DNA from 3 places in the Thalassobaculum sp. OXR-137 genome. Region 1 is predicted to be linked to each of the others. Evidence: riboswitches for the same ligand, from Rfam matches in the RefSeq annotation. Region 1 holds a riboswitch; each other region holds the start of a gene.
What was found. A riboswitch is a leader RNA that binds a small molecule or an ion and turns the genes downstream of it on or off. The one in region 1 is predicted to bind thiamine pyrophosphate.
Positions count from the first base shown of each region.

Region 2: linked by a shared signal. The riboswitch ahead of T8K17_RS17665 (ABC transporter permease) and the one ahead of T8K17_RS01620 (ABC transporter substrate-binding protein) in region 1 are both predicted to bind thiamine pyrophosphate.
Region 3: linked by a shared signal. The riboswitch ahead of thiM (hydroxyethylthiazole kinase) and the one ahead of T8K17_RS01620 (ABC transporter substrate-binding protein) in region 1 are both predicted to bind thiamine pyrophosphate.

Region 1 is NZ_CP139715.1:337,847-348,227, forward strand. It holds gene T8K17_RS01590 (DUF1028 domain-containing protein) at 1-338, shown strand, start outside; gene T8K17_RS01595 (glutathione S-transferase family protein) at 451-1,071, opposite strand; gene T8K17_RS01600 (orotate phosphoribosyltransferase) at 1,097-1,783, opposite strand; gene T8K17_RS01605 (ABC transporter ATP-binding protein) at 1,818-2,537, opposite strand; gene T8K17_RS01610 (ABC transporter permease subunit) at 2,537-4,195, opposite strand; gene T8K17_RS01615 (branched-chain amino acid ABC transporter permease) at 4,217-5,107, opposite strand; gene T8K17_RS01620 (ABC transporter substrate-binding protein) at 5,135-6,280, opposite strand; TPP riboswitch at 6,352-6,448, opposite strand; gene T8K17_RS01625 (CHASE2 domain-containing protein) at 6,588-8,117, shown strand; gene T8K17_RS01630 (hypothetical protein) at 8,156-8,536, shown strand; gene T8K17_RS01635 (M48 family metalloprotease) at 8,533-9,600, shown strand; gene T8K17_RS01640 (methyl-accepting chemotaxis protein) at 9,670-10,381, opposite strand, start outside.
Region 2 is NZ_CP139715.1:3,812,764-3,823,144, reverse strand. It holds gene T8K17_RS17700 (class I SAM-dependent methyltransferase) at 1-38, shown strand, start outside; tRNA gene T8K17_RS17695 (tRNA-Arg) at 92-168, opposite strand; gene T8K17_RS17690 (ETC complex I subunit) at 203-508, opposite strand; tRNA gene T8K17_RS17685 (tRNA-Pro) at 572-648, opposite strand; gene T8K17_RS17680 (class I SAM-dependent methyltransferase) at 859-1,521, shown strand; gene T8K17_RS17675 (DUF192 domain-containing protein) at 1,755-2,192, opposite strand; gene T8K17_RS17670 (acetoin utilization protein AcuC) at 2,189-3,403, opposite strand; TPP riboswitch at 3,511-3,619, shown strand; gene T8K17_RS17665 (ABC transporter permease) at 3,616-4,407, shown strand; gene T8K17_RS17660 (ABC transporter substrate-binding protein) at 4,435-5,367, shown strand; gene T8K17_RS17655 (branched-chain amino acid aminotransferase) at 5,346-6,224, opposite strand; gene T8K17_RS17650 (universal stress protein) at 6,454-7,290, shown strand; gene T8K17_RS17645 (HD domain-containing protein) at 7,336-7,947, shown strand; gene T8K17_RS17640 (sodium:proton antiporter) at 8,046-9,509, opposite strand; gene T8K17_RS17635 (carbon monoxide dehydrogenase subunit G) at 9,739-10,381, shown strand, end outside.
Region 3 is NZ_CP139715.1:4,342,526-4,352,906, reverse strand. It holds gene T8K17_RS20270 (chemotaxis protein CheW) at 1-1,011, opposite strand, end outside; gene T8K17_RS20265 (PAS domain-containing protein) at 1,250-1,750, shown strand; gene T8K17_RS20260 (phytanoyl-CoA dioxygenase family protein) at 1,761-2,528, opposite strand; gene T8K17_RS20255 (PAS domain-containing protein) at 2,636-3,181, shown strand; gene T8K17_RS20250 (SDR family oxidoreductase) at 3,223-4,020, opposite strand; gene T8K17_RS20245 (hypothetical protein) at 4,317-4,865, shown strand; gene T8K17_RS20240 (Do family serine endopeptidase) at 5,076-6,521, shown strand; gene T8K17_RS20235 (LysR family transcriptional regulator) at 6,604-7,500, shown strand; gene T8K17_RS20230 (PAS domain-containing protein) at 7,649-8,167, shown strand; TPP riboswitch at 8,234-8,329, shown strand; gene thiM (hydroxyethylthiazole kinase) at 8,368-9,156, shown strand; gene T8K17_RS20220 (GNAT family N-acetyltransferase) at 9,251-9,682, shown strand; gene T8K17_RS20215 (NAD(P)H-dependent oxidoreductase subunit E) at 9,982-10,381, shown strand, end outside.

The DNA.
Region 1 (10,381 bases):
CGACGGTGACCGCCTGGAGCGAGGGCGAGGAGCGCTCCTTCGCCGACCGGCTGCTGGGCGCGCTGGAGGCGGGTCAGGCGGCCGGCGGCGACAAGCGGGGCCGGCAGTCCGCGGCGCTCCTCGTGCGCGGCGCCGAGGTGCATGCGGCGGTCGACCTGCGGGTCGACGAGCACCCGGATCCCGTGGCCGAGCTGCGCCGGATCTTCGATCTGTTCTGGGCGGAGCGGCGGCCGTACATGGCGACCCTGCCGACCCGCGCCGACCGCAGCGGCATCTACGATCCGCAGGAACGCGAGGCGTTCATCGCGGCGTGGAAGGCGACGAATGGTGTGGTCTAACCACACCTGCCGTCGTCCTGAACCTGTTTCAGGACCAAGCAGCGGACGGGTCAGCGGCTTGGTCCCGGATCAAGTCCGGGACGACGATTTTGGGTGAGGTGGAAGACCCCGCTCAGGTGAGCGGCAGGTCGATCCATTTCTTGAAGCCCTTGGTCGCCCGGCAGTTCTGCATCCAGGCGTCCAGGTTCGGCGTGGACGGCCGGTCCTTGACCAGGGTGACGAAGCGGTAGGCCTGGATGGCCACCGGGATGTCGGCCATGGTCAGGTTGTCGCCCATGATGAACTTCCGGCCCTCCAGCCGCCTGTCGAGAATGGCGTAGACCGAGTTGCCCTTCTCGATGGCGGCGCCGATCGCCGCCATGTCGCGGTCGGCCTCGGCGGTGCGCACCAGGCCCCAGAAGATCGGCGTCATGAACGGCAGCACCGTGGTCTGCTGCCAGTCCATCCAGCGGTCCGCATCCGCGTAGTCCTGCGGGTCCGTCGGGCAGAGGGTGCCCTTGCCGTGCTTGGCGGCGAGATAGCGGGTGCAGGCGTTCGACTCCCACAGCACGAAATCGCCGTCGATGATCGTCGGCACCACGCTGTTCGGGTTCAGTTCGGTATAGGCCTTCTCCTTGGTCTTGCCGAACGGGCCGCCGTAATCCTCGCGCTCGAAGGGAACGCCCAGTTCCTCGCAGACCCACAGAACCTTCTGGACGTTGGCCGAATTCGCCCGACCCAGGATCTTCAGCATTCCCTTCTCCCTCTTCGCAGCGCGCTTACGCCGTCACGGTGCGGTGGCGCGCGTCCCATTCTTCCGGATTGGCGAGAAACGCCCGGACCTCGGCAAGCTGCTCGGCGGAGTAGCCGTGCCGCTCGGCGACCGACAGCACGTCCCACCAGGTGCACAGGCCGTGCAGGTCCACGCCCTTCTCCTTGAGAGTGGTCACACTCTGCGGAAACACGCCGTAATGGAAGACCACAAAACAGTGAGCGACCTGCATCCCCGCCTCGCGGATCGCGTCGATGAAGGAGATCTTGCTGCCGCCGTCGGTCGCCAGATCCTCCACCAGCAGGACCCGGGCGCCGTCGCGCACCTCGCCCTCGATCCGGGCGTTGCGGCCGAAGCCCTTGGGCTTCTTGCGCACATAGAGCATCGGCAGGTCGAGCGAGTCGGCCATCCAGGCGGCGAAGGGAATGCCCGCGGTCTCGCCGCCGGCCACCATGTCGAAGGCCTCGGCCCCGGCGAGCGCGGTGAGCTGCTCCACGCCCATCTCCATCAGCCGGCGCCGGGCGCGCGGGAAGGAGATGATCTTGCGGCAGTCCACATAGACCGGCGACAGGCGGCCGGAGGTGAAGGTGAACGGCTCCTCCGGGCGGATATGGATCGCCTGGATCTCCAGCAGGATGTCGGCGGCGGTCTGCGCGGGTGTACGACGCCAGTCAGGCGAAAGGGTGCCGGTCATGAAGGATCTCCTGCAGGGATGGGGAGACCTTCTCTTACGCGCGCTCCGAACCAGCGTCCAGCATGGCGGATGCGACCACGCCCGCGTCGATGCGCTCGGCCGGCACATCCAGCACCACCACGCCCCGGCGCAGCACGATGGCCCGGTCGGCGACCGCCAGCGCCCGGGGTACGGCCTGCTCCGCCAGCACGACCGCCACCCCCGACTCGGCGAGGCCGCGGATGGCGGCGAAGACGTCGTCCAGCACCACCGGCGCCAGGCCGATGGACGGCTCGTCCAGCAGGATGACCGTCGGCTCGGCGATCACGGCGCGGGCGATGGCGAGCATCTGCTGCTGCCCCCCGGACAGGGTCCAGGCCAGGGCGTCCCGGCGCTCCGCCAGAACAGGGAACAGGGCGCAGACCCGGTCGAACGCCTTTGCGCGCGCCGCCGCCGGACCGACCGCGGCGACGTCCAGGGTCTCGGCCACGGTCAGACCGGGGAACAGCCGCCGCCCTTCCGGGCACCAGCCGATGCCGGCGCGCACCCGCTGTTCCAGCCGCAGGTGGGTGACGTCCCTGCCGTCGACCCTGATCGCGCCGGCGGTCACCGGGTCGGCGCCGGCCACGGCGCGGATCAGGCTCGACTTGCCCGCGCCGTTCGCCCCCATGACCGCGACCACCTCGCCGGCCCCGCAGGAGAAGCTGGCCTGATCGACCGCCACGCCCTCGGCATGGGTCACCGTCAGCCCGTCCAGTTCCAGGCGCTGGGTCATCAGGCGGCCTCTTCCCCGAGGTACGCGGCGACCACGGCCGGATCGGCGCGCACGGCATCGGTCAATCCGGCGGCCAGCACCCGGCCCGCATCCAGGCAGACCAGCCGGTCGGCGATCGGCAGCAGGAAGTCCATGCCGTGCTCGACCACCACCACCGCCATCCCGTCCCCCGCGAGATCGCGCAGCAGCCGGGCGAGGTCGGCCCGCTCCGACGCGCTCAGCCCCGAGGCCGGTTCGTCCAGCAGCAGGACGGTGGGGCCCGTGGCCAGCGCCCGGGCGATGTCCAGGCGCCGCCGGTCGGCCGGACCCAGGGACGCTGTGGCGGCGCGCGCCTTGTGCGCCAGTCCGACCCGCTCCAGCGCGGCCATGCCGGCGGCGGCCGGAGCGGCGGCGGAGACCGCCGCCAGCACGTCGACCCCGTCGGGGATCTCCGGATGCTGGAAGCCCCGGGCGAGGCCCAGGGCGGCGCGGGCGCGGGGCGGCTGGGCCAGCAGCGGGATGGCATCCAGCCGGACGATCCCGCCATCGGCGCTCTCCAGCCCGGTGACGATGTTGAGCAGGGTGGTCTTGCCGGATCCGTTGGCGCCGATGATGCCGGTCACCTCGCCGGCGCGGGCGTCGAATCCGGCCCCGTCCAGCGCCTGAACCCCGCCGAACCGCTTGGTCAGCTTCTCGGCGCGCAGCACCGAGATCTTGCGGCCCTTGGCCCGCAGCGGCTGCGGCACCGGTCCGGGCAGGTCGGGCAGGACCTTTGCCAGCAGCCCATCGATCCCGCGCGGCAGCAGGATCACCGCGGCCAGCAGCACGACGCCATAGGCCAGCAGATAGGCCTGCTCCAGCCCGCGGAACACCTCCGGCAGCGGCACCAGCAGGACCGAGCCGACGACCGCGCCCCACGCACTGCCCCGGCCGCCGACCACGGCGATCGCCAGCAGGGTGACCATGACGTCGAACCGGGCGACGGCGGGAGAGACGACGCCGAGGCCGAGAGCCTGGAACCCGCCGGCGAACCCGGCCAGCGCGCCGGCGACGGCGAAGACCAGCAGCCGGGCGCCGACCGGGTCGAGGCCCAGGGCGATTGCGGTCAGCGGCGCATCGCGCAGGGTCGCTAGCCGCGCGGCCCTCCCGGATGCGGTCACCCACCAGAAGATTCCGAGCGCCAGCGCCACGCCGCCCCAGACCACCGCGAGCAGGCGCCAGCCGCCGCCGAGGTCGAGGCCGAGCACCGTCAGCGGCGGGATGCCATACATCCCGTTCGCCCCGCCGGTGACCTCCAGATTGGTCACGGCGAGCAGGACGAGCTGGGCCAGACCGAGGGTGGCCAGCGCCACGTAATGGGACTCTAGCCGGGCGATGGGGATCGCGACCAGCGCGCCGGCCAGAGCCGGCACCACGATCGACAGGCCGAGCCCGGCCAGCGGCGGCCAGCCCCAGCTCACGGTCGCCAGCGCCAGGGCATAGGCGCCGACGGCGAACAGCGCGCCCTGGCTCAGCGCCAGCAGCCCGAGCCGTCCGAAGACGAGCTGGAAGCCGATCGCGGCGATGGCGTAGGTTCCGGCCAGGGTGGCGATCCGCAGGGCGTAATCGTCCCCGGCGCCGATCAGGGCACCGCCCGCCGCCAGCAGCAGCACGGCGTAGACAAGGCTGCGTCTGTTCACTCCACCCTCACTGCGGACCGTTCATGCCCGGCGCCCCTCGGCCTCGCCGAAGAGACCCTGGGGACGCAGCATGAGCAGGACCAGCACCCCGAGATAAAGCATCGCTTCGGCCACCAGATAGGAGACCGCGGCGGCGACCATCACCTCGAACACGGCGATCAGCAGCGCGGCGAGTGCCGCTCCCCAGATCCGGCCCCAGCCGCCGACCACCACGGCGATATACGCCTTCAGCATGAAACCCGCGCCGTCGGTCGGCGTCACGAAATACTGGTTGGACAGCAGCAACCCCGCGCCGCCGGCCAGCGCCCCGGCCAGAGCGAAGGTGGCGCCGATTGTGATCCGCAGGTCGATGCCGCAGGCCCTGGCCATTTCCGGATCCTGCGCCGCCGCCCGCAGCCGCCGGCCGAACCGGGTCCGGTGCAGCAGAATGTGGACCGCCGCGCAGAGCACGCCCGCCACGGCGATGGTCGCGAGCTGCTGGTAGGACAGCGCCGCGCCCAGCAGTTCGACCATGCCGCCCCCCACCAGCGGAGGACCGACACGGGGCTGCGGCCCGGCACCCAGCGCGATCGCGTGCTGCAGGATCAGGCCCACGGCGATGGTCGAGATGAACACCGAGACCGGCGGCGCCCGGCGCAAGGGCACGTAGGCGACCGCCGCCAGCAGCACGCCGCCGGCCGCCATCGCGGCCAGGACCGCCGGCAACAGGATCAGCCCCGGAACCGGCAGGCCGTCCGGCAGGAGACTCGCCAGCGCGACTGCCGCGAATCCGCCGGCCATCACCAGGTCGCCATGGGCGAAATTAACCGCACCCACGGCATTGATGATCAGCACAAAACCTAATGCTGTCAGCGCGTAAGCCGAGCCGAGCGCGAGCGCCGTCGCAAGCAATTGGAGAGCCGTTTCCACCATGCCCGCATTATATCAGCGAGAACCGGGTCAGCGGATACCGTCGACGTTGTCGTAGCGCTTCTTCACCGACGGCACCCGCGTCTGCCCGTCGTAGCACAGGATGATGGCGTCATGGGCCATGTTGCCGGTGCCGTCGGAGACATACTCCATGGCGAGCCCTTGGTAGCGGTGCCCGGCGAGCCAGTCCCTGACCTGGGAGGCGGTGCGCGCCCCGTCGGCGAGCGCCGCCAGCACCATGTTCATGCCGTCATACTGCGCCAGCGCGAAGGCGTCGGGCTCGGCCTGAAAGCGGGCGCGGTAGGCCTTGGCGAAGGCGGCGATCTCCGGCGTGCTTTCGGAGATCGGCGAGGACGCGCTTTCGGCGCAGACGCCGGCCAGGGCGGCGGGCTCGACCAGGGCGGCGGTGGTCGGCTGGTGCAGGGCCGAGCCCGCGACGATCTTGCCGGCGAAGCCGCGCTCATGGGCCTGGCGCACGGCGAGCGCGGTGGGGCCTGAGTGGAGCTGCAGCAGGATACCGTCCGCCCCGGCCGCCGCCACCCGCTCCAGGGCGGGCACGAAGTCCTTCACGCCCGGATCGACGGCTTCCTCCAGCACCGGCTCGACGCCGAGTTCCGCCAGGACGCGGACCAGCTCGGCATGGCCGCTCTGGCCGTAGGCGGTGGTCTGGTACAGGATCGCCGGCTTCTCCATGCCGAGCTCCTCGACCGCATAGCGGGCCTGGGCAACCTTCACCACCGCGTCGGTCGGGAAGAAGCGGAACACCACGTCGTAGCCGAGTTCGGTCAGCTTGGCGGTGCCGGACACGGTGATCAGCGGCACGTCGGCCCGGTCGGCGATCGGCGCCATGGCGAGCATCTGGGTGCCAAAGATCGGCGCGGCGATGGCGACCGGATTCTGCCGGTCCAGCGCCCGGCGCAGGGCGGTGACGGCGACTTCCGGCGAGGTGGCGGTGTCGGCCACGTCATAGGCGACGGCGACCCCGTCCGGCGGATTGTCCAGGGCCAGGACGGCACCGTTGCGCTGAGCGGTGCCCTCCAGCGCCAGAAAGCCGGTGATCGGCACCAGCACGGAAACCGCAAGCGGATCGTCGGCCCGGGCGGTCTGCGCGGCACCGGCCAGGATCGCGGCGGCGGCACCGAGACTCGCGAGGGAACGGGCAAAAGGCAAAGGCATGGCGTCTCACTCCTCGGGACGGCTTTCCGGGGGAGGGACCGAGCGTTCGGCGTTCTCGAAGGAGGGCAATCGACAAGCGCCGTGACGACTCCCTCCGCCGGCGCGACCCGGTTCAGGTTCGATGGGTTTGATCTCAGCCCCCGTCGGGAGGCACCCCAGCATCACCCCGCGACCATGAGCCCTGCCCCGGCCCGTGTCAAATCCCACAATACGTGCACTTGATTCCAGTAATTCTCTTTTTTAACGTTGTCTTGTCGGGAGCAGCGTCCATGCGTTGATGGAAGCGGCTGGGTTGGGGGACCGCGACATGAACACGGACACGACTGAGATAGCGCGCGCGTCACCGCAGAGCCCGCCCCGGCCGGCGGACCGGCGTCGGCGGTATTTTGCCCGGTTCCTGACCATGCTGCTGCTGGGCCTCACGCTCCAGAGCATCGATCCTTTCGGCTTCCTGCAATACACCGAGAAAAAGACCCTCGACCTGTTCAGCTTCATGATGGGGCCCGAGCTGCCGTCGACGTGGAACCAGGAAATGGCGGTGGTGCTGATCGACGATGTCTTCGTCGAGACCCACTCGAAATGGCCGATGCCCTATATCGACCATGCCCGGGTGCTGAAGAAGATCCTGACCTTCGAGCCCAGAGCGGTTTTCGTCGACCTGCTCTTCACCAAGGACAAGGACGTCAAGGGCATCGTGCCGCTGATCCTGGTGCTCAACGAATACAAGCGGAAGAACATCAAGGTCTTCGTCACATCGGCGGAATCCCGCTCCGGGATGCTGCCGCAGATCGCCAATCTCGTGACGCCGGTGACCACGCGGCTGACCCGGGACGAGATCGACTACCTGGATTACCGGCTGTGGCGCGAAAGCTCGATGACCCATCAGGCGCCGGCCAACGCCCTGATCGGTGCGTATTGCGCGCGCATGCCGCGCGATCCGGAGCGCCACGAGGCCTGGGGCCTGGCCTGCAGCCGGCTCCTCGATCCCAAGCAGCGCGGCACTGAGTCCGAGACCGTGGTGCTGCCCAACCCCAACGCCAAATCGGAGCTGGAGCGCGGCCGGGACTCCGAGACCAAGGTCACCCTCAGCTTCGACTCCGAGACCATGCTGCTGCTTTGGGGAACCGAGGAGGCCGAGGCCAACTGGAAGGCGTTCAGGTGCAATCCGGAGGTCGGCACCAGCTGGCACGGTCAGGTGATCAACTGGGTCTCGCTGGAGCCGGAGGACACGCTGCAACGCTGTCCGCGATATCCCACGCTGCTGCTGGACAATCTGCTGGGCGGCTTTCCCGACGACAAGCTGGCGGAATACCTGACCGACAAGATCGTGTTCTACGGGCCGGAGATCGAGGGCGCGACAGTGTGGACCGCGCCGCCCACCCATGAGGCGCTGTCCGCTACCTACACCCACGCCACCGCGCTCGAAAACCTGCTGATGTTCGGCAAGGACTACTACGTGATGGACAGGAAGGTCCTGGGCGTCAGCCTGAAAAGCCTCTTCGAGCTGACGATCTGGACCGTGCTGTGCCTGGTGGTCTCCTTCGGGGCCGCCGTGCTGAAGCCGATCGCCCCCGGGCCAGAGCATTCGATCGGCTACCGCTTCCTGTTCGACCTCTCGTCCTTCGTGATGCTCAGCATGGTCGGCATCCTGCTGACGACGGTTCAGGTCGCCGCCTTCCACATCGCGCCGGCGAACCTGCTGGGGATCATCTCCATCGTCTTCGCCATCTCGTCCGTCCACAGCTCCGAGTACTTCGGCTACCTGGAGGACCGCCTGCAGACCCTGATGCGGTCGCTCAGCTTTCCGCCTCCGCAACCCCAGCGCCCCCGTCCGTGACTGCTGCCCCGAGCACGGCCAACCAGAAGGACCCGCGCATGACCGGATCATGGAACAGAAGAACGGCGATACTGCTGTTGGCCGGATTCTGCGGCATCGGCCTGGCGCCGTTGCCCGCCGCCTCGGAGCAGGTCGTGATCGAGAAGCTGCTCAGCAACGATCTGCCGCTGTATCAGCCAGAGACCATGGCCGAGCTGAACCGGCTGTCGGCCGCCGCCGCTCAGCAGCGGCTTCCGCTCGACGCGCAGCTCAACGAGATGGGCATGTACGACGCGGTGATCGACGGCAAGAAGGTCTGGATCAACCCGGCCGACGTCGTCACCTCGGACGCCGCCGCGCTGAAGGAGCGGTGCCACGCGAATGCGGGAACCCAGGCGAGCTCGAGCACCGCCCGCGCGTTCGGGAGCGGCTGTCAATGACCGCCCCCCGCGTCACAAGGTATGTCGCCGCTCTGCTCGTCGCGGGCGCGGCCCTGACGACGGTCCTTTCGACAGGAAGCGCCGTCGCCGATCCGGGCGACGACAATCAGACCGGCCCCGTCACCACCCGGGAGATCGGACGGGACCGGCTGTTCAGCGTGTTCCAGAGCCATTACGGCGAGGTGAAGGCCCGGCCGGAGGCGATGCGCCAACGCCTCACCGCCGACCGGCGCGCGATGGAGAAGGAAGGCTACGTCTTTCTCGATGCCCCCAAGACCAACAAGTACCTGAACGCCGTCCTCGCGAACTGCCTGTCCACCGTCGGACCGCGGCCCAACCTGCCGGTCACCGTCAACCTGATCGCCTCCTATTCGAAGACCGGGGAGCCGATGAGCACGATCCTGGCGAACCGCAGCGGGCTGATCCTGATCTCGGTCGGCACGCTCCAGCTTCTGGACAGCCCGCTGGAGCTCGGCTTCCTGCTGGCGCACGAGTACGGCCACGTCGCCATGCAGCACCCCAACAACTCGGCCGAGTTCGAAGCCATGCTGGAAAGCGATGCGTCGGCCGGCGCGCGGACGGCGGTCGGCGCCTTCAAGCACTTCGCCGGCAACAAGAGCTTCGAGAACATGCTGAAGCGCCGGCACGAGGACCACGCCGATTTCTACGGGATCGATGCCATGCGGGAGTGCGGCTACAACACCGCCCTCGCCTTCAAGGTCCTGGAGACGATCGGCGACTGGCACTCGGAGACGTCGGTCTTCGAGACCCAGCGCGAGTTGGAGGCCCGCAACAAATCCAAGGACCAGGAGAAGGAAGGGCTGGGCGGCATCTTCAAGGGGCTCGGCACCGCCTTCGCCACCGGGCTCACCGCCCTGTCGGATTCAGAGGAACACCACACCCGCTCGCAGACCGACCGGCGCCAGCTCCTGAACCTCTACGAGAAGGAGTACTACAAGGCGCCGAAATTCGACATGAACAAGATGCGGGACGCCCTGGCCCAGTGGCGGGTCTTCAAGGAATCGACCGAATGGGCGGCACTCAAGAAGCGCTACGGCGGCTAGGCCCGCTCAAAGGAGAGCAACCTCCGGGCCGGGAGGTTGCTTCCGTGGTGCTCCGCGTGACCCCAGACGCTACGCCGCCTGGACCTCGTGGATGAACCGGTCGATGGCCGTCTTGATCTCGCCGGCCTCGGTGCTGGTCTGGCGTGCCGCCTCGGTCACGCCGCCCACGGTCACCGACGTGCGGTCGGTCGCGTCGCTCACCCGCGTGATGCTCTCGGAGAGCTGCTCGGTACCCCGGGCCGCTTCCAGCATGTTGCGGGTGATCTCCGAGGTCGCCGCCTTCTGTTCCTCCACCGCCGCCGCGATCGCCGCGGAGATCGAATTCACCTCCTCGATCCGATCCACGATCTCGCGCACCGCCTCGACCGACGCGACGCAGGACGCCTGAACCCGCCGGATCTTCTCGGCGATCTCCTCGGTCGCCTTGCCGGTCTGGGTCGCCAGGCTCTTCACCTCCGAGGCGACGACCGCGAAGCCCTTGCCGGCATCCCCGGCGCGGGCGGCCTCGATGGTGGCGTTCAGGGCCAGCAGGTTGGTCTGGTCGGCGATGCTGTTGATCAGCTCGACCACCTGGACGATGGATTCCGACTGATCCTTCAGCTCCTCGATCGCCATCAGGGTGTCGCGGGCCCGGTCGGAGGTCGTCTCCACCGAGGTGCTGGCCCGGGTGACCTGGCCGACGATCTCCCCGAACGAGGAGTCCATCTCCTCGGCCGCCGCCGACACGCTCTGCACGTTCGCCGCCGTCTGCCCGGAGGCCGCCGCGGCATTCGTGCTCTGC
Region 2 (10,381 bases), 2.0 Mb from region 1:
AGATCCAGATCCGATACGGCATCGTCGGCGCGGCCTGAGCGCGGCCGCCCGGCCGCTTCCTCCAAGCAGGCGCCAAAGGCCTTGGGGAAAATGGCGCGCCCAGCAGGACTCGAACCTGCAACCGTCCGCTTAGAAGGCGGATGCTCTATCCAGTTGAGCTATGGGCGCCCGATGCGCCACACAAAGCGGCGGCTGGCAGGCGTCAGTGGGTCCAGTTGCCGCGTCGGTTGAACGCGAAATTGTCGGCATAGGCCTTCGGCTTCAGCACCCGCTCGCGGGGCTCCTGGACGATGAAGGCGAAGCCGTGCTTGCGGGCAAAGGCGATCGCCTCTTCCTTGCTGTCGAACGGAATGCGGACCTGGTTCGTGGTGTCGCCGGCCGAGACCCAACCCATCAGCGGCTCGGGGATCCGGCGGGACTCGGCCCGGTATTCCAGCATCCAAGCCTTGGTCTTGGCCCGACCCGACTGCATGGCGGTCTTCGCCGGCTTGTAGATCCGAACCATCATCGCAAGGACGCTCCTCACTGTGGCGCCGTCCAACGGGCTGGCGACGCGTGATAACCCATGTCGTGGTCGGGGTGGACGGATTCGAACCGCCGGCCCTCTGCTCCCAAAGCAGATGCGCTACCAGGCTGCGCTACACCCCGTGCCCCGACACTCTTCCAGATGGATATCCGCACAGCCCCCGTATCGCAAGCCGAGAGTCGCCCCAAGGCCAGGTTGCAGCCTGGCCGCGCTTTCGCGGGAGAACCCCGCCTGCATCGGCGCGTTTGACCTTTGCCGCCGCGGGCCGCTTGCCGGACCCGCGCCGGTCCGTCACCATCGCGCCGCTTCCGGCTTCCCCTGACGAGAGACCCATGGCCAACCGAACCCTGACCTTCGACGAGACCCTCTACGCCTATCTGGCCAATGTCGGAGGCCGGGAGCCGGAGGTCGGCGCCAGACTGCGGGCGGTCACCGCCGAGATGTCCGAGGCCGGCATGCAGATCTCCGCCGACCAGGGCAATGTGATGGCCTTCCTGGTCGAACTTCTCGGGGTCCGGCGGGCGGTGGAGGTGGGCACCTTCACCGGCTATTCCGCCCTGCGCATGGCTCTGGCGCTGCCCGAGGGCGGCTCCCTGGTGTGCTGCGACGTCAGCGACGAGTTCACCCGTATCGGCCGCCCGTTCTGGGAGGAAGCCGGGGTCGCCGACCGCATCGACCTGCGCCTGGCGCCGGCAACGGAAACCCTGCAGGCGATGATCGACGGCGGCGAGGCCGGGACGGTGGACCTGATGTTCATCGACGCCGACAAGCCGAACTACGACGCCTATTACGAGTTGGGCCTGGTGTTGGTGCGGACCGGCGGGCTGATCCTGGTGGACAACGTCCTGTGGTCCGGCGCGGTGGTCGACGAGACGGACCAGAGCGACAGCACCCGGGTGATCCGCGACCTCAACGCCAAGATCCTGGAGGACGAGCGCGTGTCGATGGCGATGCTGGGCATCGGCGACGGGCTGACCATGGTGCGGAAACGGTAACGGGCGCACCTGGCCCTTCGACACGTCGCTGCGCTCCTGCTCAGGGCGAGGTCCAAGAGAGCATCACATTCGTCGTCATCCCGAACTCGTTTCGGGACCTTTTCACGAACCCAGACCGATGAGGTCCCGAAACAAGTTCGGGATGACATCTTAGGATTGCTTCTCGACAGTTGGCGTCGTCCCGAAGGGTGCCGGAACCGCCATCCAGGCGCCGCGCCGCGCCCCCTGCCCCGCTACCGCATCGCCTCCGACGTCACCAGCGCGCCTGGCGCGAGGCCCAGCCTCTCGGAGGTTCCGCCCGGCAGTTCCAGCACGTAGCGCACCCGCCGACGGGACGAGATGATCGCCTCGGAATGGGGGACCGCGCGCTCGTGGATCTGGGTCACCCGGCCGTCGTCGGCAATGAACAGCATGTCGAGCGGGATCTCGGTGTTGCGCATCCACATGGCGATGCGCTCACGCCGGGGGAACAGGAACAGCATGCCCCGGTCCTCGCCCAGCTCCGTGCGGTACATCAGGCCCTGGGCCCGTTCGTCGGCGGTCTGGGCGATCTCGACTTGGAACGAATGGGCGGCCCCCTTCTCCGTCGTGATGGTGAGCGGCACCAGCTCCGCTGCCCAAGCGGCGGCCGGGGCGAGCAGGAGAAAGACGGTCAGCGCTAGAAGTCTCATGGCTGCAGCACGGCCTCGGCCAGACGGTGGATCTCGTCGCGGACGGGGCCGCGGTTCGGCGGATCGGCGATCGTGGTGAACCAGTGCTCCGGCGGATTGCGCCCCCGGCTGTGGTTCCATTCGAGACCGCGCAGCACCGACTCCGCGGCGCCCTGGGTCGGTACGTCCGGGTCGATCCCGTTCAGGGTCGCCCAGATGCCGGTCCAGGCACGAGCGACCGACCAGGGATTATAGCCCCCTCCCCCCACCACCAACACCCGTGGTGCGCAATGAACCAGCCGCTCCACCGCCGTCCACAGCGCGCGGTTCGACAGGTCCAGTTTCGCCTGAGGATCGTCGGACAGGCCGTCGGCCCCGGTCTGGATCACCAGCGCATCGGGAAAGAAGCGCTCGACCAATGGCACGACCGCGCCCTCCACCAAGACCTCCAGCTCGCTGTCGTTCAGCCCCTGGGGTACCGGCAGGTTGCGGGCCATGCCCCCGGCCCGGTCATGGACCGGACCGGTGCGCGGCCAGCGGCCGTCCTCGTGGACGGAGATCGTGAGCACCCGGTCGTCGTGGTGAAAGGCGTCCTGCACGCCGTCGCCGTGATGGGCATCCAGATCCACATAGGCGACCCGCTCCAGCCCGTGGTCGAGCATGGCCAGGATACCGAGGACCGGATCGTTGAAATAGCAGAAGCCCCAGGCCATCGACCGTCGGCCGTGGTGGGTTCCGCCCGCGAGCGAGTGGATCACCCCGCGCTCCACACCGGCCAGGAGGGTACCGGCGAGGATCGACGCCCCCGAGGAGGTGGCGGGGCGGCGAAAGATCTCGGCGAAGACCGGGTTGCCGTTACGGCCGATATTGTAGCGGTCGCGGATCTCTTCCGGCACGTGGCGGGTGCGCTCGGCCTCGGCGACGGCGGCGATGTAGTCGGGCTCGTGGAAGCGGGTGAGCTGCTCCGGTCCCGCCTGCAGGCAGTCGAGATACTGGGCCTCGCCCAGCCAGCCCAGCGCCCGGGCCAGGTCGATCACCGGCGTGACCCGCTGGATCGACAGCGGATGGCGTCGGCCATAGACCGAATGGCGGTAGATCTCGTTGCCGATCAGGATCGGTCGGCGCGGGAACGCCCCCGGCGCCGGCTTCAGCACACCGGCCGTCCAGCGCGGGTCGCGCCGGGCGGTGACCGAGGGATCGACGATCGGGTTTAGCTCTGCGGGGCTGGCCATGTCCATGGGTCGAAATCTGGAACGCCGACAGGCGCTTGCCAAGTGCCGAGCGTCCGATCGGCCAGATCACGGATTGCCAAGGCCGTCCCGTCGGTCCATTCTCCGGCTCGCCACTTCGGGGGAGCCGCATCCAGCGGCTGAGAGGTCCGATCTCCGGACGACCCCAGGAACCTGATCCGGTTTGTACCGGCGTAGGGAGCAAGGAGGCTTGCATGCGCGCGAGCGCACCCGCCTATTCGTCCGACAGTCCTCTCGTGAAACGGTTGCGGCCGCTCGCCATCGCCGCCGGTCTGGTCGCGGCCTGGCAGCTGCTCGTCTGGCTGAGCGGCGTGCCCGCCTTCATCCTGCCCGGCCCCGCCGAGGTCGCGGTCACCTGGGTCAAGCGCGTCAACACTATCCTCCACCACGCCGGCATCACCATGCTGGAGATCGTGCTGGGTCTGATGATCGGCGTGCTGGTCGGGCTGGCGACGGCGGTGATGCTGTCCGAATGGCGCCGCCTGCGGCCCTGGCTGCTGCCGATCCTGGTGATCAGCCAGGCGATCCCGGTTTTCGCCCTGGCCCCGATCCTGGTGCTCTGGCTCGGCTATGGCATGGCCAGCAAGGTCGCCATGGCGGCCCTGATCATCTTCTTTCCCGTGACATCGGCCCTGTATGACGGGCTGCGCCGGGTCGATCCGCTCTGGCTGGAGGCCGCCCGGTCGCTGGGCTGCACCGGCACGCGGCTGTTCCGCCGGGTCCGTCTGCCGGCCGCCCTGCCCGCCTTCGCTTCCGGTCTCAGAGTGGCCACCGCCGTCGCTCCCATCGGCGCGGTCGTCGGCGAGTGGGTCGGGTCCTCGGCCGGACTCGGCTACCTGATGCTGCACGCCAACGCGCGGCTGCAGATCGACCTGATGTTCGCGGCCCTCCTCACCCTCGCCCTCATGGCGGTGGCGCTCTACGCCGCCGTCGACTTCCTTCTGCGCCGAGCCGTGGCCTGGCAGCCCGGCGAAGCCGAGTCCTGATCAAGAACGCCAATCGGAGAGAAACGCATGCGCCTTCTGCTCGCCACCCTTGTCGCCCTGTCGCTGGCCACGCCGGCGCAGGCGGCCGACAAGCTGACCGTCCTGCTCGACTGGTTCGTGAACCCGGACCACGCGCCGCTCTTCGTCGCCCAGGCCATCGGCGCCTATGAGGCCGAGGGCCTGGAGGTGGAGATGATCGCCCCGGCCGACCCGAACGACCCGCCGAAGCTGGTCGCCGCCGGCAAGGCGGAGGTCGCGATCTCCTACCAGCCCCAGCTTCACATCCAGGCCGATGTCGGCCTGCCGCTGATGCGGTTCGGCACCCTGGTCGCCACCCCGCTGAACACGCTGGTCGTGCTGGAGGACGGTCCGATCAAGGAGATCGCCGACCTGAAAGGCCGCAAGATCGGCTTCTCCGTGGGCGGCTTCGAGCACGCGGTGCTGGGCGCGATCCTGAAGCAAGCCGGGCTCGGCAAGGACGACTACGAGCTGGTGAACGTGAACTTCTCGCTCTCGCCCGCGCTCATCTCCGGCCAGGTGGACGCGGTGATCGGCGCCTACCGGAACTTCGAGCTCAACCAGATGGACATCGTCGGCAAGCCGGGCCGCGCCTTCTTTGTGGAGGAGCACGGCGTGCCGCCCTATGACGAGCTGATCTACCTCACCAACAAGGACTTGATCGGCGATCCCCGCCTGAAGCGGTTCCTCAACGCGGTCGAGGCCGGGACCCAATACCTGATCAACCACCCGGACGATTCGTGGGCGAAGTTCATCGCGCTGAACCCGGACCTGGACGACGAGCTGAACAAGCGGGCGTGGCGGGACACCCTGCCCCGCTTCGCCCTGCGGCCCGCCGCCCTGGATGTCGGCCGCTACGAACGGTTCGCGGCCTTCATGAAGGCGGCGGGGCTGATCGAAAACAACCCGCCGGTGGAAAGCTACGCCACCGCCCTGCGGTAGGCGCTGCCGGCGCTCGGCACGCGGCTCGCCTCGATATGGGCCGCGTAGAGCTCCCGGGCGGTGCGGAAGATCGGCCCCGGCTGAAGCTCCCGCGCCTCCCAGCCGGTCACGGCCTGCACCTTGCCCATGTTGCCGGTGGTGAAGATCTCGTCCGCCATGTCGAGATCGGCCGGGGTCACGCTCCGCTGCTCGACCGGGATGCCGGCCTCGGTCAGCAGCGCGATCACCCGGTTCTTGGTGATGCCGTCCAGGAAGGTGCCGTTCGGTTTCGGCGTGATCGCCACGCCGTCCTTGGCGAACCACAGGTTGGCGTGGCTGAACTCGGCCACGTTGCCCTCATGGTCGCAGACCACCCCGAGGGTGAAGCCCTTGGCCATCGCCTCGCGCCGGGCGCGCTGGGAGTTCGGATAGAGGGCGCCTGCCTTGGCGTCGGTCGGGGCCTGGTCCGGTGCTGGGCGGCGGATCGAGGTCATCGTCGCCTTGCCCGCGTTCTCGCCGGGCATCGGTGCCTCGAAGATCGCCAGGGTGAAGCGGATGTCGCCGGTTTCCGGCAGGATCGAGCCGCCGCTGCAGAACACCATCGGCCGCAGGTAGTAGTCCTTGTCGGCCGGCAGCATCTCCAGCCCCTCAATGCAGAGCCGGTGCACCTCTTCCGCGGACAGCGGACAGGCCATGCCGATGGCCGCGGCCGAGCGGATCAGGCGGGCGCAGTGCCGGTCCAGATCCGGCGCGCAGCCGCCGATCGCCCGGGCGCCGTCGAAAACCGTGTTGCCCGACCAGAACGCCAGATCGAGCGGGCCGGACACCAGCGGCTGTTCGTTGCGCCATTGACCGTCGTACCAGTACATACCTGCCATAACGATCCTCCGTTGGGACATAAAATTGTTATGTCAGTATTACTGACCTTATTTAGGTCAGTGTTCCATACCTATTTTTGCAAAGGGCTTTGCGGGAACACGGTGTCAGGGTGACAATCGCCCCGAGAATTCGCCCCGACGCGCACCGCGCCGCATTGCCTCCCATCGGCGCGGCCGTTAGGGTTTCGGCCCAAACTGAACCATAAGAAACCGCACCGGAGACGGCCCGATGGCGATCAAATCGATCCTCTGTCACATGGCGAACGACGACAGGCACAGGGATCGCCTGGAACTCGCCATTCAACTGACCACCCGGTTCTCCGGGCATCTGGACGTGCTGTACAACACCGCGCCGGCGACCATGCCCGCCGGAGCCGCCGGCAGGGCCGCCTCCAACGTGTTCCTGGCCGAGCAGCGCGATATCGCCAAGAAGAAGGCCGAAGCCATCCGCAAGGAACTGGACGAGCGCTTTGCCCAGGTCGATGTGAGCCACGCCTATCACCAGACCGAGGGCGATCACGTCGAGAAGCTGGCCGAATACGCCCATCTGAGCGACCTGGTGATCGTGTCCCAAGCGCCGCCGAAGGGCGTGACCAGCAGCATCGCGCTGCATCACCCCGAGGAGATCGCACTGGAGGCGGGCTGCGGCACGCTGGTGCTGCCGCATGAGGAGGATTTCTGGTCTCCCGGCCGCCGGGTCGGCAGCCGTGTCGCCGTCGCCTGGAGGAACTGCCGCGAGGCGATCCGCGCCGTCCGCGAGGCCATGCCGTTCCTGCTCGAGGCCGATGACGTCCATGTCTTCACCGAGGAGGAAGAGGCAAAGTCGCTGAAGGGCGTCGGCATCGGCCGCTACCTCTCCATGCACGGCGTCAGCGCCACGGTGCACACCGACATTCACGACGAAGGAAATATCGGCGAGCAGCTCCTGGCCCGCGCGGCGGCCTATGACTGCGACCTTCTGGTGATGGGCGCCTACAGCCGGTCGCGCTGGCGCGAGCTGCTGATGGGCGGAGTGTCGGAATATGTCCTGCACCATCTCGACCGGCCGGTGCTGATGTCTCACTGACCTTTCAGGTCGGGGTGCGCCTCGACCCAACCGAGGAGGATGCCCATGGACGGCAGCAGCGCGGAAACCGTCTCCTTCACCCAGATGAAGGACGGCACGCGGGAGGACTATCTGCTCCTGGCCGAGCACGAGCATGCCTATCAGGCCGGCACGGCCGACCGGGTCCTCGGCGAACTGCGCCGCCAGGGAGAGCAGACCCTGGAGGGCTACAAGATCACCCGGCTTGACCATGGGCTGCAGTCGGCCGCCCGGGCCGAGGCGGACGGCGCCGATATCGACTGGATCGTCGGCGCCCTGCTCCACGACATCGGCGACGGGCTCGCGCCGCAGAACCACGACCGCATGGCCGCGGAGGTGATCCGGCCCTTCGTGCGCTGGGACGTGAGCTGGGTGGTGGAGCACCACGGCATCTTCCAGATGCTGTACTATGCCCATCACTACGGCTGGGACCGAGATGCGCGCGAGAAGTTCCGCGACCATCCCTGCTTCCAGCAATGCGCCGAGTTCTGCGAGCGCTGGGACCAGGCGTCGTTCGACCCGGCCTATCCGACCCCGCCGCTGGAGCATTTCGAGCCGATGGTGCGCGAGGTCTTTGCCCGCAAGGCCTACGACCCGGCGGTGATCCGCGAGGGCGAGGTCACTGCGCTGACTGCCTGACTCCAACGCCTACGGGCGAAAGCTTCAGGGCGCTAAAAGAGAAGGCCGGGCACCCGTCGGGGCGCCCGGCCTTTTTCATATCCGCGCCGAGGGATCGATCAGGCGAAGAACACGAACCCGACGACCACGAAGAGCGGCACCAGGATCAGGCCCGACCACAGCATGTAGCCGAAGAAACTGGGCATCGGAATGCCGCGCTCCTCGGCGATCGCCTTGACCATGAAGTTCGGCGCGTTGCCGATATAGGTATTGGCGCCCATGAACACGGCACCGGCCGAAATCGCCAGCAGGGTGTTCGCCAGGGGCCCCATCAGGTGCTGGGCATCGCCGCCGGCAGTGTTGAAAAACACGAGATACGTCGGTGCGTTATCCAGGAACGACGAGAGAATGCCGGTCAGCCAGAAATAGGCCAGGTTCACAGGCTCGCCTGTCTCGTTGGAGACCGCCGACACCACGTCGCGCAGGGAACCGTCTGTCCCGGCCTTCAGGATGGCGATCGCCGGGATGATGGTCAGGAAGATGCCGGCAAAAAGCTTGGCGACCTCCAGGATCGGGAACCAGGTGAAGCCGTTGGCCAGCCGGCTTTCCAGGCTGGTCACCTTCCACGAGATGAACGCGATGGCCAGCAGCAGCAGGTCGCGCACGATGTTCTGGATCTCCCACTGCACGTGATAGACGTCGATGCTGATGCCGGGCTTCCACACACCGGACAGAAGCACCGCGCCGACCACGCCGCCGAGCAGCAGGATGTTGAACTTGCCCTCCAGGCCGATCTTTTCGCCGGCGGTGGCCGGGACGGCCCGAACCTCTTCGCTCTCCTTTGCCCAGAAGAAGCGGTCGAGACCGTAGAACACCACCAGAAGGACCGCCGACACCATCGCCATCGGGGCCAGCATGTGGGTTGTCGGCCAGAAGAACGACACGCCCTTGAGGAAGCCCAGGAACAGCGGCGGGTCGCCGAGCGGCGTCAGCGATCCGCCGATATTCGCCACCAGGAAGATGAAGAAGACGACCACATGGACCTTATGCTTGCGGTCCTCGTTCGCATTCAGGATCGGGCGGATCAGCAGCATGGCGGCACCGGTGGTGCCCATCCAGCTCGCGATGACCGTGCCCAGAAGCAGGATGCCGGTGTTCATCTCCGGCGTGCCGCGCAGGGTGCCGGTCACCCGCACACCGCCGGCCACGGTGAAGAGCGACAGCAGCAGGATGATGAAGGGGATGTATTCCAGCAGCCCGACATGCAGCACTTCGTAAAGCGCCAGGTCGAATCCGAAGATCAGGGCGAAGGGAACCATGAAGGCAAGCGCCCAGAAGGCCGAGATCTTGCCGAAGTGATGGTGCCAGAACTCGCCGGCGACCAGCGGGAAAATGGCGATGGACAGCAGGATGCCTGCGAATGGGATCACCCAGAGCAGGTTCATCTGCGCGCCATCGAGATGCGGCGCCCCCTCGGCTGCGGCCCAGGCCGATCCGGCGGTAAGCGCCGTCAGAACCGTCGCCGTCAGCAGCCAACTCATCAGGCGGCGCGCCCCGTCCCAGCCCATCTTCGTCTTAGGCATCCCTCTCCATCCTCCCACGGCGTCTGCACGACCGATACGTCGCCGGTCTTCGGTTCCGGCCCTTAAAGGCGCGCGAGTATGCCCCAACGTCAGCCCCCCTGAAACCCCCGCTGCCGTGCGACGTTACGTACCGGCGGGTCGGTGACAAGCCGCGCGCAAACATGATAGATGCCCTGTAAGAGATGACTGTGACGACAGCCCGCGGATCCAGGAGATCGTCCCGATGGACATGACCGGTACACAGACCATTCCCGCCCCTCGCCAGACGGTTTGGGAGGCGCTGAACGACCCGGACGTGCTGAAGGAATGCATCCCGGGTTGCGAGGAAATCGAGCGCACCGGCGATCATGGCTTCACCGCCAAGGTCTCGGCCAAGGTCGGCCCGGTGAAGGCGAAATTCGCCGGCGCCGTCGAACTGCAGGACCTCAATCCGCCGGAGAGCTACACTATTGTCGGCGAAGGCAAGGGCGGTGCCGCCGGCTTCGCCAAGGGCGGTGCCAAGGTCCACCTGGAAGAGACGACCGAGAACGGCGAGCCCGCCACCATTCTGACCTACGAGGTCAACGCCAATGTCGGCGGCAAGCTCGCGGCGATCGGCAGCCGACTGATCGATTCGACCGCCAAGAAATACGCCAACGACTTCTTCGAGAAGTTCAAGGAGATCGCGTCAAACCGCGCGCCGTCCGGCGGCGCCGCCCCGACGCAAGCGGCCGAGACGCCGCCCGCCGATGCCAAACCGGCCGGCGCCCAGACGGCACCGGCTGCTCCGGCGCCTGCCGCTGCTGCGCCCGCACCCGTTCAATCTACCCCTGTGACGCCTGCCCCTGCCAAGAAGGAGGACCATGCCGTGGCCGCTGCCAGCACCAATCCGA
Region 3 (10,381 bases), 1.5 Mb from region 1:
CGCGCCCTGCATGACCAGCTCGATCTTCTTGTTCAGTTCGTGCGCCAGGTCGCGCACGATCCGCGGCAGCTTCGACCAGGCATTGCCGATTGGCTGCATGCGCGTCTTCATGACGCCTTCCTGCAGCTCGGAGGTCACCTGGCTCAGGCGCTGCAGCGGAACGCTGAAGCCTTCGATCTCGCGGCCGTTGCTGCGGGCGATCTGCAGGAGCTGGTTGCGCGTCAGCACAAGCTCGGAAACCATGGTCATCAGGTTCTCGAGCAGATCCACGTTCACGCGGATGTTCTGCGAGGCGGCCTTGCTCTCGGCGATCGGCATCGCCTCGGCGGTGGCGGAAGAGGTCTCCGGAGCCTTTTCGGCGATGGCCGGGACCGACGGCGGGGCGGCCGGCAGCTCGGGCTCGAACTCGGCGGCCGCCGGGGTCTCCTCGGGGCCGGGCGCTTCCATGAAGGCGCGCTCCAGTTCGTCCAGGGGAACTTCGCCCGGCCGGGTGCCGATCACGTCCCCACCGGGGATCGGGGCGTCGAGATCCGCGTCGGCCAGGGTCTCCATGGTAGCGTCGGCGGCGGCCTCGGGGTCATTGGCCACGGCGGCGGCCGGCGCGGCAGGGGCGGCCGGCGCGGCAGTGGGAGTGCGGCCCTCGGCCAGCTCGTTCAGCTGCTCGATCAGGTCCTCGTCGCTGCCTTCCGGCTCCTGCTCGGTCTGCTCGATATGGGCCAGGATGCTCTTGATCCGGTCGAGCGACGCCAGGATGACGGTGACCGAGGTCGGGGTGACCTCCAGCTCCTTGTCCCGGTACTTGCCGAGCACGTTCTCCGCCGCGTGGGCGACGGTCTCGAGTCGCGGCAGGCCGATGAAGCCGCAGGTTCCCTTGATCGTGTGCACGATCCGGAAAATGCTGGCGATCAGACCCGCGTCGTTCGGGTTCTGCTCCAGCTTGACGATTTCAACGTCGAGTTCGGCGAGTCCTTCCGCCGTCTCGGTGAGGAATTCGCTCAGCAGCTCATCCATGTCTTCTGACCCCTGTCGTGGCACGCAAACGCATTACCTGTTTGACACTAGAGTTCAAAGAAAAGGTTAACGCAGGACCACCCGGCGACCTAGATTTGAGATATCCTGTTTTCTTTGTCATATGATTGAAGGCTGGGAAGAGACGGGAGCCGTCGGGGAGGGACGATGGAGGGATTTCGGTGGACTGTGTCCGGTTGCCTTGGAAGGCCGAGGGCGTCTCCGCGGGGAGGCTGCGCGGATGAGTGACTGGGGCCGCGTCGACAACACGGTCAAGCCGATTGCCGAGGCCCGGTCACCCCTGATCCGACAGCTCTACGACTATTGGCATGGCAAATGCTGCGGGCGGTCCATGCCGGCACGCGCCGATATCGATCCGCTCGATATCCCGATCCTTCTGCCGTACCTGATTCTGGTCGACGTCCTGCCCCCGGACGGCCGGCTGAAGGTCAGGCTGATGGGGACGTGGATCGTCAATATGTTCGGCCACGACTACACCGGCCGGTTCCTGGACGAGGTCGATCTGGGCGAGGCCCGGGGCGAGATCCTTCGGGAATACGCCGAGGCCGCCGCGCTCGCGCGCCCGGTGTGTTCCGATCACTGGTACCGCAGCCTGGGCGACCAGCTCTACGACATCGAGCGGCTGATCCTCCCGCTGTCGACGGACGGAACGACCGTGTCGATGCTGCTCATCATCCTCGAGTTCACGGAGCGGAGGCCCCGGCCACGTGCCACGATCTGAACGGTCGGCCTCAGGCGAGGGGGCGCACACGGAAGTCGTTGCGCCCCGAGCGGTCCTCGCCCCGCAGCAGGAACAGGGTGCGCACCGACTGATCGTAGTCGCCGCGTTCGGCCGCCGCCTTGCGCGCAAGCTCGCGATCGTAGAACGAACTCGTCGGCATCAGCCGCAGGGTCATCCCGCGGCGCGGCTTGGCGGACGCGTTCGCCTCCGAGCCATGGTAGAGGTAGACGTCGTGCAGCGAGATCTGTCCCGCTTCCAGGGCGACGTCGACCGCTTCCGATTCGTCGAACGTCCCGGCGGCCAGTTCCTGGCTGAGGGTGGCCGAGGGGTCCTTCTTCAGGTCGTGTTTCGCCAGATCCTTCGACTTGTGGGAGCCGGGGATGAAGCGCATGCAGCCGTTCTCCGGCGTGGCGTCGTCCACGGCGATCCAGACGGTACAGGTGGCCAGCGGCCGGATCGGCCAGTAGGCCCCGTCCTGGTGCCAGGGGGTCCGTTTGCCGTTCAGGGCCGGTTTGGCGAAGAAGCTCATGTTCCACAGGGCGATGTCGGGGCCGATGAGCTGGGCGACCATGTCGAGGATCGCCGGATCGCGCGCATAGTTCAGGAAGCCGCTGTCGAAGGTCAGCAGATCCGGGCAGTTGTCGCGAAACTCCGGATGGCGCGACAGCAGGCGGTCATGGTCATCCCGGATCGCCTGCAGCGTCTCCTGCGGCAGCCGATAGTTAGGGAACACGTAACCTTTGTCGTGGTATTGGGCGATCTCGGCGTCGGTCAGCATGCCGTTTCCTCCTTTGCCGCGGTTCGGTCCGCGGGCCTGGATGCGATGATCTTCCGGACGACCTCTTCGAATCAACTCCTCGCGGCACCGGTTGCCGAGGTCCCGGCGTGAGCGCAGACCCGCCCCGCCCGCACCCCCGGCTTGCCGGCGCCGATCCGCGCATCCTGGATCTGCTCGACGGGTGGCGCGCGGCCCGCCACGGCCAGGCGGTCGCCCAACGCAGCGCCTTCGATCCGCTGACGATCGCCGCAATGCTGGAATATGTTTGGATCTACCGCCTCGCCCCGGAGCGCGACGACTATGTCTGCGATCTCGCCGGCGAGGAGGTCAACACGGTCTGGGGCAGTTCGATCAAGGGCCGGACCCTGACCGAGATCGTCGGCGCATCGCATCGCCAGACCCTGGCCCGGCGCTGGGACGACGCAAGAAGCACACCGGCCATTCTCTACAGTACCACCGAGGACCTGCCGGATCCGCATTTCGTCCACCGGGTCGAGCGGCTGGTGCTGCCGATGACGGGACGCACCGGAGAGATCGACTCCGTGCTGGGAGTGAGCCTGTACGACCTGCGCCGCGACAGGCTCTCCTCGAACACCGATACCCAGCCGGCCATGCCGGCGGCGGTCGTCCGGATTCCGGCCGCCGAGCTCTGACCGTCGAACTCTGATCGCAGAACTCTGACGGCCGGCCGCCCTCAGAACGGGTTGGTGACGATCCCGCCTTCGACCCGCAGGGCGGCGCCGTTGGTGGCGCTGGACGCCTTGGAACAGACATAGCAGATCATGTTCGCCACCTCTTCCGGCGTGGCGTAGCGCTGGATCAGCGACGCCGGACGCCGTTCGGTGAACATGGTCGAAGTCAGCGCCTCCAGCGTGGTGCCCTGGGCCTTGGCGCGGGCGGTCAGCCGCTCGTGCTGGGCCTCCACCCAGGTCGGACCCGGCAGCACAGAGTTGACGGTGACGTTGGTCCCCTTGGTCGCTTCCGACGCGCCGCGGGCGATCACCAGTTGCGCGCTCTTCGACATGCCGTAGTGCACCATCTCCTTCGGAATGTAGATCCCGGACTCGCTGGAGACGAAGACCACCCGGCCCCAGTCCTTGGTGTCCAGCATGTCCTTCAGGTAGTGCCGGGTCAGGCGAACGCCGCTCATCACGTTGACGTCGAACATCTCCTGCCAGTCCGCATCCTCGATCTCGAAGAACGGCTTCGGGCCGTAGATCCCCATGTTGTTCACCAGGATGTCGACGCTGGGCACTGCTCCGATCAACGCGGCGCAGCCTTCCGCGGTGCCGAGATCGGCAATCTGGCCATGGACGACGGCCGACGGAGCCGCCGCCAGCACCGCTTCCACCGCTTCCGCGACCGACGTCTCGCTGCGGCCGTTGACGACGACCTCGGCGCCCATGGAGGCCAGCCCCTTTGCGGTAGCCAGCCCGATGCCGCGGGTCGAGCCCGTGACCAGCGCGGTCTTGCCGGTAAGATCCAAATCCATGCGAGGCTCCCTCAATGTGTCGATTGCCATGCCGTTGGCGGCACGGGGTTCGCGCCAGCCTAGCCCAGGTGCCCGTCCCGTCACCATCCGGTGTCTGGCCCGCCGATTTCTCAATGTCCGGCGGTGATCTTCCCGGTATTCACAAGCCTTTCCCGAGTAAAGGGCCGCCGAATGCCCGGTACCGGGATCATCGTCCACTGGCCGATGTAAGTAATTTGCTAACCATTTATCTCTAACTTGAAGCGGGACATTCGATACAGGCGGGCCTCCACCGTCTCCATTGAGAGAGAAACCACATGGCTGTTGGCCCTCTCCATTCGACCCTGCGGCGGCATTCCTCGACCCAGTCCGTCGTCGAGGACACCGGACATCTCGTCGTCGGCGATCCGGTTCTGGTCTCGCCCATCGTGGCCCGCGGCTATGCAGCCTGGAAGGCGGCACGCTGCGACGAGGGATTGCCGCTGGCCGGCGGCCTCAAGGCGGAAGCGCTGTCGGACATCCTGCCCTATGTCTATCTGGTCGACGTCCTGTGGTCGGACGCCCATGCGGAGGTCGCCGACTTTCAGTACCGCTTGGTCGGAACCGACGTCGTCTTCCATACCGAGTCCGACAATACCGGTCGTCTCCTCTCCGAGATCGCTGGGCAGGGCAGCCAGGGCACGCTGATCCGCCTGTACCAGCTTGCCAGTGCCGCCGCGGAGCCGGCGGTGCAGCGCATCGCCTACCTGACGAAGACCGGATCGCGCCATTGGTACGAGACGATCGTCATGCCCATGGCGCTGGACCGCGGCGGCCCGGCAACCCGGCTCCTCGGGGTGGCGGAGCATTTCTCGCAGGCCGTCTGACCCGGTCTCTCAATCGCTAGGCGACGGGCTCCGGAGCGGTCGTAGGCCGACGACGCTGACACCTCGCCGCCACATCTGCCGCTAAATTGCCTTATCTCGGTCCGCGTCCTGAACAGATCGGCGCCTACTTGTGCCATCGACGGCGAAGGCGACGTTGACGAGACGGCCCGACGTCGCCCGCGCTCAACAAATCGATGGAGGGCAATTCAGATGACCCGTTCGAGAACGCGCGCCGGCTTCCGCGCGGCGCTTCTGGCGACCGCCCTGGTGGCGGCGCCGATGATCGCTCAGCCGATATTCGCGCCGAGCGTCGCATATGCCCATGGCGAACTTCCGGGCTCCTTCTCGGAGCTGGTGAAGAAGGCCAAGCCGGCTGTGGTGACCGTTCTGACCAAGACGTCCAGCGGTGCCCCGGAGGTCGGCGGCCAGCAGATCCCCGAACTGCCGCCGGGACACCCGCTGCACGATTTCTTCGACAAGTTCTTCGGCGGCCAGCCGCCGATGGGCCAGCAGCAACAGCCGCGTGAGGCCCGCGGTATCGGCTCCGGCTTCATCGTGGATGCCGGCGGTACCGTCGTGACCAATAACCACGTCGTCGACGGCGCCGAGGAGATCAAGGTGGTGCTGGACGACGGCACCGAGCTCGACGCCACCCTGGTCGGCCGCGACCCGAAAACCGACGTCGCCGTGCTCAAGGTCTCCAGCAAGACGCCGCTGCCGACGGTCCCGTGGGGCGACAGCGACGGGCTCGAGGTCGGCGACTGGGTCGTCGCCATCGGCAACCCGTTCGGCCTGGGCGGCACGGTGACCTCCGGTATCGTCTCGGCCCGCGGCCGCGATATCAATGCCGGCCCGTATGACGACTTCATCCAGGTCGACGCCGCCATCAACCGCGGCAATTCGGGCGGCCCGCTGTTCAACACCGATGGCCAGGTCGTCGGCATGAACACCGCGATCTTCTCGCCGAACGGCGGCAATATCGGCCTCGGCTTCTCGGTCCCGGCCAATCAGACCCGGGCCATCGTCGCCGAGATCCTGGAGAAGGGCACCGTGGAGCGCGGCTTCATCGGGGTTCGGATCCAGCCGGTGACGCCGGAGATCGCGGACAGCCTCGGCCTGTCGTCCCATGACGGGGCGCTGGTTGCCGATGTCGATCCCAGCGGTCCGGCCGGTCAGGCGGGGCTGAAGGCGGGCGACGTCATCCTGCGCTTCGGCGATGCCAAGATCGGCGAGGTCCGCGACCTGACCCGTGCGGTGGCCGACACCGATCCGGGCGAACGGGCCAACCTGACCGTCTGGCGCGACGGCTCCGGCCGCGACCTGGACATACAGGTCGGCACCTATCCGAAGGACGAGCAGATGGCGGAAGCGGCCACCGCTGCTCCCAGCACCAACGGCCTGGAGGTTGCGCCGCTCGGCGTCACCCTGGGTGACGAGGAAGACGGAGCGGTGGTCCTGTCGGTCGCTCCCGACGGCGCCGACGAGCTGCGGCCGGGCGATGTGATCGCCGCGGTCGGCCAGTCCCAGGTCGCCAATGCGAAGGAAGCCCGGGCCGCGATCGACGCGGCGAAGTCCGGGCACAAGAAGTCCGTGCTCCTGCTGGTCCGCCGCGACGGTCAGCAGCGCTACGTGGCGGTGCCGTTGCGCGACGCGTAAGTTACCGGCACCTTTAGGGCCGTGCACCGGGAGTGTCCCCTCGGTGTGCGGCCCTTTCACGTCGTGCCGGAGCGTCGCGTCCATGGATATCAGACAGCTCCAGTACCTCGTCGCGCTCGCCCGCGAGCAGCATTTCACCCGCGCCGCCGAGGCCTGCGGGATCACCCAGCCCACCCTGTCCGGCCGCATCCGCCAGCTCGAGCACGAGCTCGGCGTGCCGATCGTCCTGCGCGGCCAGCGCTATATCGGCCTGACCAACGAGGGCCAGCACATCCTGAAATGGGCGCAGCGCATCCTCGAAGACTGCGACAACCTCCGCGACGACCTCTCCGCCCTGTCCGGCGCGCCGGAGGGGCGGATGGTGCTCGGCGTCATCCCGTCGGCACTCGCCGCCGTGCCGCCGCTGACCGAACTGCTGCGCCGGCGCTTTCCGAAGCTGACCTTCAGCATCCGCTCGCAATCCTCCAAGGATATCGAACGGCATCTGGCGGAATTCTCCATCGATGCCGGCATCACCTATCTCGACAGCGAGCCGATCGACATTTCCTCCTCCCAGCCGCTCTATCGCGAGCGTTACCGGCTGGTGGTGCGCCAGGACCATCCGCTCGCCGGCCGCGACAGCGTGGCCTGGGGCGAGGCGGCCGAGCATGCGATCTGCGCGTTGACCCCCGACATGCAGAACCGGCGCATCATCGACCGCGCCTTCGCCAAGGCGGGCTGCCATCCGCATCCGGAGATCGAGAGCAATTCGGTGATCAATCTCTGCGCCTATGTGCAGACGGCCGGGCTGGTCAGCGTGCTGCCCGAGGCGCTGACCCGGGTGGTTGGGGAGGGCGCGGGCCTGCGGGCGATCCCGCTGGTCGATCCGGTGGTGGAACACATGATCGGCGTGGTCGCCCTGGACCGCGAGCCGATGTCGCCGCTGGTGGAGATGCTGCTGGAAGCGGCCAAGGGCTATCCGGACCTCGTGGCGCCCTAGCCGGCGATTTGCCGGAAGAGTTCGGCGACGAATCCCGGTCGGGGCGAGCGCGCAGCGACGGCGCCGGGGCCGGTTGTTTCGCTGTCCGACATGGCGTATAGCGGGACTGCTCCGGGTTGAAAAACCCCTATCCCAGAAAGGGATAACGATGGTTGTCACCTATGTGCGTCCCCTGCCGCGTAACATCTCCGACGGTTCGGGCTCGGCCGACGGGCCGAAGCCGGGTCGGTGGGATTGGACGGTCGCTCTCGTCAGCCCGATGCTGCAGGGGCTGCTGCGAACCTGGCGCGCGAAATGTCGCGAGGACGCGCTGCCGGCGCGCCGCGACTTCGACCCGCTGGACATGCGCGACGCCCTGGGCTGGCTGTTCGTCGTCCAGGCCGACCCCGATATCGACGATTTCCGCTACACCTTGATCGGGACCGAGATCACCGAGCAGGTTGGCCGCGACAACACCGGCCGCCATGTCGGCGAGGTGTTCGGACAGGCCGGACTCGAACTCTACCGCGAGGTCCGCGACACACGGCAGCCGGTGCGTGTTTGGGGCGTCGTCGACTGGCTCGATAAGGAGCACAAGTCCTACGAAACCCTGGTCCTGCCGCTGGCGGATGACGGCCACACCGTCGATCGCTTCATCGGCGCTATGGTCTTCGGGTCGAGCCGATAGCCTGCGCGGCAGGAACGATCATCCAAACGACCGTCTTGCGCACCGCCGGGGTCGGGACCACGTTCAGAAGACGCACGGGGGCGTCCGCATCTGCGGGCTGAGAAGCACCCTTCGAACCTGAACCGGATCATGCCGGCGGAGGAAGTTGCGGAGCCGCCCAACTCCGGCGGACCGCTGTCCCGCCCGGCGGAAAGGCACTCATGATCAAGCCCGGAACCCACCTGAAATCCCTGCGGGACACCGCCCCGCTGGTGCAGAACATCACCAATTTCGTCGCGATGAACGTGGTCGCCAATGCCCAGCTCGCGGTCGGCGCGTCGCCTGCCATGGTGCATGCATTGGAGGAGGCGGGCGAGTTCGCCGGGATCGCCGGCGCGCTAACGGTGAATATCGGCACCGCCGATGCCGGCTGGGAATCATCCATGGTCGCCGCCGCCCAGGCCGCGTCGGCAGCGGGCAAGCCTTGGGTGCTCGACCCGGTGGCGGTGGGGGCGACCGGCTTCCGCAACCGGCTGGCCGCCCGACTGCTGGCGCTCAACCCGACGGTGCTGCGCGGCAATGCCTCGGAGATCCTGGCGCTGAGCGGGGCCGTCGCCAGCGGCAAGGGGGTGGACGCGGGCGATCCGGTCTCTGCCGCCGAGAACGCCGCCCGGCATCTGGCCCAGCGCACCGGCGGCGTGGTCGCGGTCAGCGGCGCGGTCGATTTCGTCACCGACGGCGAGCGCGCCCTGCGGATCGAGGGCGGTCATGCGCTGATGGGCCGGGTGACGGCCATGGGCTGTGCGCTGACCGGCGTGGTCGGTGCGTTCCTGGTCGGCCAGGATCCGTTGGCGGCGACGGTTGCCGCCCATGCCTGTTTCGGCCGCGCCGGTGAGATCGCGGCCGAGCGGGCCGAGGGGCCGGGCAGTTTCGGCCCCGCTCTGATGGATGCGCTCCATGCCATGACCCCGGACCGGCTCGACGCCGAGGCAAGGATCGAGGCGGTCTGATCCTTGGCCCGATGCGATCCCGCCCGCTTGGGCCTCCGGCGGCTCGGTGTCTTCGCGGTATGCACGGATGCTGTGCGATATCGGGAGGCAGGCGATGGCGATCGAGTGGAGCCAGTCGGTAGAGGATGTGGACTGGCAGGAGTTGGCGGATCTGGTCCGCGCGGCCCCGCTGGGCGACAAGACGCCGGAGTTCCTGCGCACGGTGTTCACCAACAGCCTGCATCGCGAGTTCGCCCGCGAGGACGGCCGGCTGGTCGCTGCCGGGCGGGCGCTGTCGGACGGGGCGGACTGCGCCTATCTGGCGGATATCGTCGTGCATCCGGACATGCAGGGGCAGGGATTGGGCGGCACGGTGATCCGCCGGCTGCTGGAGCGGGTGCGCGATCACCGCAAGATTCTGCTCTACGCCGTGCCGGGCAAGGAGCCGCTGTACCGGAAATACGGCTTCCGGCGGATGACCACGGCGATGGCGATCTTCGAAGACCAGGAAGCGAAGATCGAGCAGGGGTATCTGAGCGCGGAGTAGGGGGCGCTCGGCCATGGGCCGGGTCCCGGCCGGTCTCCGGATCGAGTCCGGAGTTCGCCGGGATGACGGTGACGGGAAATAAATAGTGTCGTCATCCCGGACGATCCCGGGCTTGATCCGGGGGCGGGCCGGGACCTAGTGGATGCTCCGACCGCGATTTTCTCCCGCGCTGCACCATAGAGCGCGTCTATCACCGCATTGAATCGTCCGATTTGACCGCAACTTGCGGCTGAGCCCATCGTGCCCGGAACACTGCGCCGTGTCGGTCGACAGTGCTGGTGAATGGGAGACAGGCACGGATGATCGAGGCTGAAAACGCACCGCCGCCGGCGGGAGCGGTTGCCGAGGCGACCGCGATCTGCGCGCGCCATGGCAACGACCCCGCCGCCCTGCTGGAGATCCTGCACGATCTGCAGGAGGAGACCGGCTTCGTGCCCGAGGCGACCCTGCCGGCCATCGCCAGCGCCCTCAACCTGTCCCGCGCCGAGGTCCACGGCGTCGTCAGCTTCTACCACGACTACCGCCGCGCGCCGGCCGGTCCCGTCGTCGTCAAGCTGTGCCGGGCCGAGGCCTGCCAGTCCATGGGCGCCCTGGCGCTGATCGAGACGGTCTGTGCGGCCCGCGGGATCAAACTCGGCGGCACCTCGGAGGACGGGGTGACCATCGAGCCGGTCTATTGCCTGGGCAATTGCGCGCTCG